2 regions of the Priestia sp. FW507-14D1A genome follow, and region 1 is predicted to be linked to the other one. Evidence: a T-box and tRNA genes for the amino acid it is inferred to sense, from the RefSeq annotation. Region 1 holds a T-box; the other holds one or more tRNA genes.
The links. A T-box is a leader RNA that pairs with one kind of tRNA and senses whether it is charged. The one in region 1 lies ahead of ileS (isoleucine--tRNA ligase), so its partner is inferred to be a tRNA-Ile.
Positions count from the first base shown of each region.

Region 2: it has a tRNA-Ile gene. The T-box ahead of ileS (isoleucine--tRNA ligase) is inferred to sense a tRNA for this amino acid. The anticodon was not compared.

Region 1 is NZ_JBYSWQ010000001.1:953,579-956,990, reverse strand. Features, by position in the region: gene AC3WJG_RS05350 (cell division protein SepF) at 1-69, shown strand, start outside; gene AC3WJG_RS05345 (YggT family protein) at 73-342, shown strand; gene AC3WJG_RS05340 (YlmH family RNA-binding protein) at 394-1,167, shown strand; gene AC3WJG_RS05335 (DivIVA domain-containing protein) at 1,252-1,746, shown strand; T-box leader at 1,816-2,036, shown strand; gene ileS (isoleucine--tRNA ligase) at 2,108-3,412, shown strand, end outside.
Region 2 is NZ_JBYSWQ010000001.1:1,191,589-1,195,000, forward strand. Features, by position in the region: gene AC3WJG_RS06595 (MFS transporter) at 1-759, opposite strand, end outside; gene sodA (superoxide dismutase SodA) at 889-1,497, opposite strand; tRNA gene AC3WJG_RS06605 (tRNA-Ser) at 1,695-1,787, opposite strand; tRNA gene AC3WJG_RS06610 (tRNA-Ile) at 1,799-1,875, opposite strand; tRNA gene AC3WJG_RS06615 (tRNA-Asn) at 1,879-1,953, opposite strand; tRNA gene AC3WJG_RS06620 (tRNA-Met) at 1,994-2,067, opposite strand; tRNA gene AC3WJG_RS06625 (tRNA-Asn) at 2,069-2,143, opposite strand; gene AC3WJG_RS06630 (DUF456 domain-containing protein) at 2,206-2,691, opposite strand; gene AC3WJG_RS06635 (hypothetical protein) at 2,718-2,912, opposite strand; gene AC3WJG_RS06640 (DUF1189 domain-containing protein) at 3,027-3,412, shown strand, end outside.

The sequences.
Region 1 (3,412 bases):
GTAGACGTAAGCGGAAGCATTTCAGATATGATGGGAGAACACGATACAACAAACGTAAAGAGGTGGTAGTTTTTGGACATCGTTTTTGGGATTCTTGGAAAATTAATTGGGCTTTACTCATGGGCACTGATTATTTACATTTTGATGTCTTGGGTACCCGATGTAAGGGCGTCTAAGTTTGGTCAGCTGCTTGGCAGTATTTGTGAGCCTTACTTAGAGCCTTTTCGTAAAATCATTCCACCTATTGGCATGATTGATATTTCACCTCTTGTCGCAATCTTTTTATTGCGATTTGCTGAAAGAGGCGTGTATTCACTTAATAATGTGGTGGGTTTTATTTAAAAAAGGAATCGCTGGATTCCTTTTTTACATACCAATAGTAGGAGTAATAATATGTCTATTTATGAACATTTTAGGCAAGAAGAACATGGATTTATTGACCAGGTTCTTCAGTGGAAAGAAGATGTCCTACATCAATACAGCCCAAAATTAACGGACTTTTTAGATCCAAGAGAGCAGCAGATTGTGACGGCTATTGTCGGAACTGAAGGAGAGGTTCAAGTTTCATTTGATGGTGGACAACCGTTTGCTGAACGCAAGCGTGCGCTGCTATATCCGGATTACTATGTACCTCAAAGCGAAGATTTTCAGTTGCATATGTATGAGCTCAATTATCCTAAAAAGTTTGTGACGATTGAACATCCTCAAGTTCTTGGTTCGGCGATGTCCTTAGGACTGCGCCGTTCAAAATTTGGCGATATTTTGGTCGCGGGAGACGATATTCAGCTTGTAGCTGCAGAGGAAATTTCTTCTTATATTGAGATGAATTTAACATCAATTGGAAAAGCCAAAGTTTCACTTTCTTCTATTCAAAGAGAGCAGCTGCATGTCGTAAAAGAAGAGCTGATTGAACACGTTTATACAGTTTCTTCAATGAGGCTTGATGTTTTGCTGTCGACCATTCACAATTTATCAAGACAAAAAGTCCAGCCGTTTATTGCAAATGGAGCGGTAAAAGTAAATTTTAAAGTCATTGAACACCCTTCTTTTGAATGTCATGAAGGTGATGTTTTGTCGCTTCGTGGTCACGGCAGAAGTCGTATCGTTTCACTTGAAGGCAAAACTAAAAAAGAAAAATGGCGGATTGTTGTAGGAAAGCAGAAATAAAGAAATCTACTAGCAGGAAATTTTAAAAATATGTCGAATAAACCATTACTAATGACGTAATGAGACAACACGGAGGTGGCCTAGATGCCTTTAACCCCTTTGGATATTCATAACAAAGAGTTTAATCGCGGGTTTCGCGGATATGATGAAGATGAAGTAAATGAGTTTCTTGACCAAGTAATTAAAGACTATGAGCTGGTCATGCGTGATAAAAAGGAGTTAGAAGGAAGAGTATCTGAATTAACAGATCGTCTTGGACATTTTACTAACATTGAAGAAACGTTAAATAAATCAATTTTAATTGCTCAAGAAGCAGCGGAAGATGTGAAGCGAAACGCTGAAAAAGAAGCGAAGCTCATTATAAAAGAAGCAGAAAAAAATGCGGACCGTATTATTAACGAAGCACTGTCTAAGTCTCGTAAAATTGCGATGGACATTGAGGAGACGAAAAAGCAGTCTAAAGTATTTAGAACTCGTTTCAAAATGTTAATCGAAGCACAGCTTGAAATGTTAAACAGCGACGACTGGGATCAGCTGATGGATTATGAGATGCCAGCGCTAGAAGAAAAAATTGACTAGTCAAGACATCATCTTGACTTCTCACGTTTTGTTGTCATATAATTTGGTAACAGATGAAATTTCATATCAAACAGTACGGAGACAGGGACAGTAGCTTTTTTAGTTTGTCAAAGCGAATCGAGGATGGTGCGAGCTCGATAACAAGCAAAAAAGTGAAAATCACCCTAGAGTACCATTGCTGAACCGATGATAGTAAGCAGTGGCGGTTTATTCACGTTACGAATGCAAAGAGGATTTGCGTGCAGCAAATCTACTAGGGTGGTACCGCGGGAGGCCTTCTCGTCCCTTTTTGGGATGAGGAGGTCTTTTTGTTATGGTACAAAAAGATATGAAATTTACGTTTTTTTTTGGAGGGTAAAACATGGAATATAAAGATACATTATTGATGCCAAAAACTGAATTTCCGATGCGTGGAAATTTACCGAACCGCGAGCCTAAAATGCAAGAACAGTGGGCTGAAATGAATATTTATGAAAAAGTACAAAAACGTACGGAAGGCCGTCCGCTATTTGTCCTGCATGACGGACCTCCATATGCGAATGGCGATATTCACATGGGACATGCACTAAATAAAATTTTAAAAGATTTTATCGTTCGCTATAAGTCGATGTCAGGCTTCTGCGCACCTTATGTACCAGGCTGGGATACACACGGTTTGCCAATTGAAACAGCTTTAACAAAAAATAAAAAAGTAAACCGCAAAGAAATGACGGTAGCTGAGTTCCGTAAGCTTTGCGAACAGTATGCTTGGGAACAAGTAAACGGCCAGCGTGAGCAGTTCAAGCGTTTAGGCGTACGCGGAGATTGGGATAATCCATATGTAACGCTTCAGCCGCAGTACGAAGCGCAGCAAATCAAAGTGTTTGGTGACATGGCGAAAAAAGGCTACATCTACAAAGGGTTAAAACCTGTGTACTGGTCCCCTTCAAGTGAATCTGCTTTAGCAGAAGCGGAGATTGAGTACTATGACAAACGTTCAGCTTCTATTTACGTAGCGTTTAACGTAAAAGATGGTAAAGGTGTGCTTGAACAAGATGAAAAATTCATCATTTGGACGACAACACCATGGACAATGCCAGCTAACCAAGGGATTGCTGTCAATCCTGAGCTTCAGTACAGCGTAGTTGAAGCAGATGGAGCAAAATATGTAGTGGCAACTGAACTGATTGAAACAGTTGCTAAAGAAATTGAATGGGCTGACTATAAGACGGTTCGTACGGTAAAAGGTTCAGAACTTGAGCGTGTAGTAGCTGAGCATCCAATCTACAAGCGTGATTCATTAGTTGTTCTTGGCGATCATGTAACAACGGATGCTGGTACTGGGTGTGTTCATACAGCACCGGGACACGGGGAAGACGACTTTATCGTTGGTCAAAAATACGGTTTGGAAGTTCTTTGTCCAGTCGACAGTAAGGGTCATATGACGAATGAAGCACCAGGATTTGAAGGATTATTCTATGATAAAGCGAATAAGCCAATTACAGACAAACTAGAAGAAGAAGGCGCGCTGTTAAAATTAAGTTTCATTACCCACTCATACCCACATGACTGGCGTACAAAGAAACCAACAATTTTCCGTGCAACGGCACAGTGGTTTGCGTCTATTAAAGATTTCCGTGAAGATTTATTAAAAGCAGTAGAAAAAACAAAATGGGTGCCTACTTGG
Region 2 (3,412 bases), 240 kb from region 1:
AGCTAGTTCACTTCCCGTCGTAATAAATACCATGACGGATACAACAAAAATGAACGTACCTTCACGCAACCCTTGAAAGAAATGAGCCTGCAATATTCGATTCCAGTCTTTATTGACTTTTCGTTCAGCCCATACTTCTTTAAATTTGTATACTCCTTCCGCTGCGCGTCTTGTAATAAAAAAACTAAGCACAACGGCACCGATAAACAATAGCAGTGATACACCAAACACGATTTTATACCCAAGTGATTCATACAAAGCGGAAATAACAAAGCCCGCTCCTAAAGGACCAATCATCCCTGCAAAAGAGTTTAAGATCCCTAAAAATCCGTTAAAAAAGTCTCTTGTATCAGGTTCTGTAATTTCAAAAGTTAGCACATTAAAAGCTAGCCAATAAAAGCCGTATCCTATACCCAGCAGTCCGCCAAGCAATACTAAATACTGGGCTGCGTTAGCTCCACTGATTAATACAGCGATATAAAAAACAGCTAAAAAAGATACACCTAATCTTAAAACCACAACCCGGTCAATTCGTTTGGCCCATTTACCTGCTAAAATAAACGTAAGCGGCTGAAGCACCACTACCGCTAAATTATAAATAGCGAGATCCGAAAATTCGCCTGATTGTTTCCACAGATAAATGTTAACAAACGAATTGGAAATTGAAATAGCCAAGGCATAAAGACCGCCTATAATTAAAAGCAAAAGTAAATCTTTACTAACTTCTACATCTCCAACTACTTTTTTTAATAAAGGCATATCAAAAAACTCCTTTTCTCTTCTACACCTAGTGTGTGAAAAAGAAAAGGAGATATGTAAAAGAATTGGAAAACAAAAAAGCCAGTAAAGGTAATAATTACTTTACTGGCTCTTAAATACGTCTTCAGCTTATTTTGCAGCGTCGTAACGTTTAGCAACTTCGTCCCATTTTACAACATTAAAGAATGCTGAAATGTAATCTGGACGGCGGTTTTGGTAATTTAGGTAGTAAGCGTGCTCCCAAACGTCTAGACCAAGAATTGGCGTTTTGCCTTCCATTAATGGGCTATCTTGGTTTGGTGTGCTTGTTACTTCTAATTCGCCGTTGTTTACAACTAACCAAGCCCAGCCAGAACCGAAGCGAGTTTTAGCTGCATTTGCAAATTCTTCTTTGAATTGATCAAAGCTGCCGAATTTGCTAGCGATAGCGTCTGCTAATTCACCAGTTGGAGCACCGCCGCCGTTAGGGCAAAGGATTGTCCAAAATAATGAGTGGTTCGCATGACCGCCACCGTTATTGCGTACTGCTGTACGGATATCTTCAGGAACAGCATCTAAGTTTGAAATTAACTCTTCAATACTTTTGCTTTCTAAATCCGCTTTGCCTTCAACAGCAGCGTTTAGATTTGTAACATATGTGTTGTGATGTTTTGTGTGGTGAATATTCATTGTTTCTTTGTCGATATGTGGTTCCAGTGCATCGTATGCATAAGGTAGTTCTGGTAATTTGTAAGCCATGAATAATTCCTCCTTCAAAATATGTAAGCATTTTGGCGCAAAAGCACCATATACGTTTAGATTAGCAAATTTACCCTACTGTTTCAAATAAAAAGTTCCTAATCCATGATTTATATTTACCTAATTCCCATTCGCTATTCTTTTAAACATAAAAAAAGCTTCTTTTTCTCAAAAGAAGCTTTGAATAGACAATAGTATGGCGGAGGAAGAGGGATTCGAACCCCCGCGGGCTTTAACACCCCTGTCGGTTTTCAAGACCGATCCCTTCAGCCGGACTTGGGTATTCCTCCAACCCTATAAATGGTGGACCCTGCAGGACTCGAACCTGCGACCGGACGGTTATGAGCCGTCTGCTCTAACCAGCTGAGCTAAGGGTCCACATGGCTCCACAGGTAGGACTCGAACCTACGACCGATCGGTTAACAGCCGATAGCTCTACCACTGAGCTACTGTGGAACAATATGAATTATGTATGTCACAAACGCAAATTGGAAAATAGCGGCGGAGGGGATCGAACCCCCGACCTCACGGGTATGAACCGTACGCTCTAGCCAGCTGAGCTACACCGCCATGGCTCCACAGGTAGGACTCGAACCTACGACCGATCGGTTAACAGCCGATAGCTCTACCACTGAGCTACTGTGGAACAATATAACATTTACTAGCGACATTAAAAATTTAACATGTTTCTAGCCTAAAGTCAATATATTATTTTAAAACAGCGTATAAAAAATAGGCAATCATCAGCAGTTGAATAAATCCTTTTGAAATAGCGCCACTAAAAAAGCCAATAACCGAACCTACTCCAATTTTTACTGCGTTGCTAATTGTGGTCCGATGAACAATCAGTTCTCCTACAATCGCTCCGATAAATGGCCCTAAAATAATTCCAAATCCCGGAATGACAAACGGACCCACAAGCAGCCCAACTGTACTTCCCCAAACACCTGCTTTAGTGCCTCCGAATTTTTTCACACCAATAATATTAGCTATATAGTCTGCTAAAAAAAGTGCGACAACTAACAATCCTTGTATCACCCAAAATAACCAGCTATAGGAGCTAAAATCATAAAATAAACCGTATATAACAAATCCCAGAGCTACAAATAGCACGCTTGGGATGATGGGATAAACCAACCCAACAAACGATACAACAAAGCTAATGATAATTAATGCCCAACATAAAATAGCCATGCCCGCACCTATCCTTTTTATTATTACTATTTATCATACAATAACCACTCCCATAAAGAAAGACCTTGCACGACGAGTCCTTCCTTTATTTTACTTTCGAATACGATTTTTGAGTGTACCTCTGCAATATTAACAGCACGGTCCTCAAGCTGCCCGTAATATCCCCCAAAAACAATGACAGGGAAACCTGTACATATACGCATAAGATGTGCTTGTGACAAAACGCTCCACCGCATCATTGTAATTGGTAACGGTTTCTAAAATCTATTGTAAACCTTAAATTTTCGCTATAAAATAAGATATAACCAGAATCTTCAATAAGAGGAGGCTTTACAATGAGCATGCTGAAAAAGATGGCATGGAGTTTTACTTCCTTCAAAAAAATAAGGTCGCTTCGCTTTGAGCATACGAATAAAACAATTGGCTTTGTGCTGTTTTTAACATTTATTTCTTTGCTGCCTACATTTTTCTTTATGACTTTGACGATTGTAAATGGCTATCATATCGCTACTACAGATCTTCCGAAATCTGTTTCTTCTTTTTCTATTTCAAACTCACAGCTTACGTCAAGTCAACCTTTCACAAAAAAAGTAAATGGTACCGCTTTTATCTTAAACCCCTCACAGTCTATTGAACGGTTTCATTCCCCTGCTCATGCCATTGGTTTTTTAAAGGATGGAATTTACATCACGACTAATTCACAAACACAAACGTATTCATA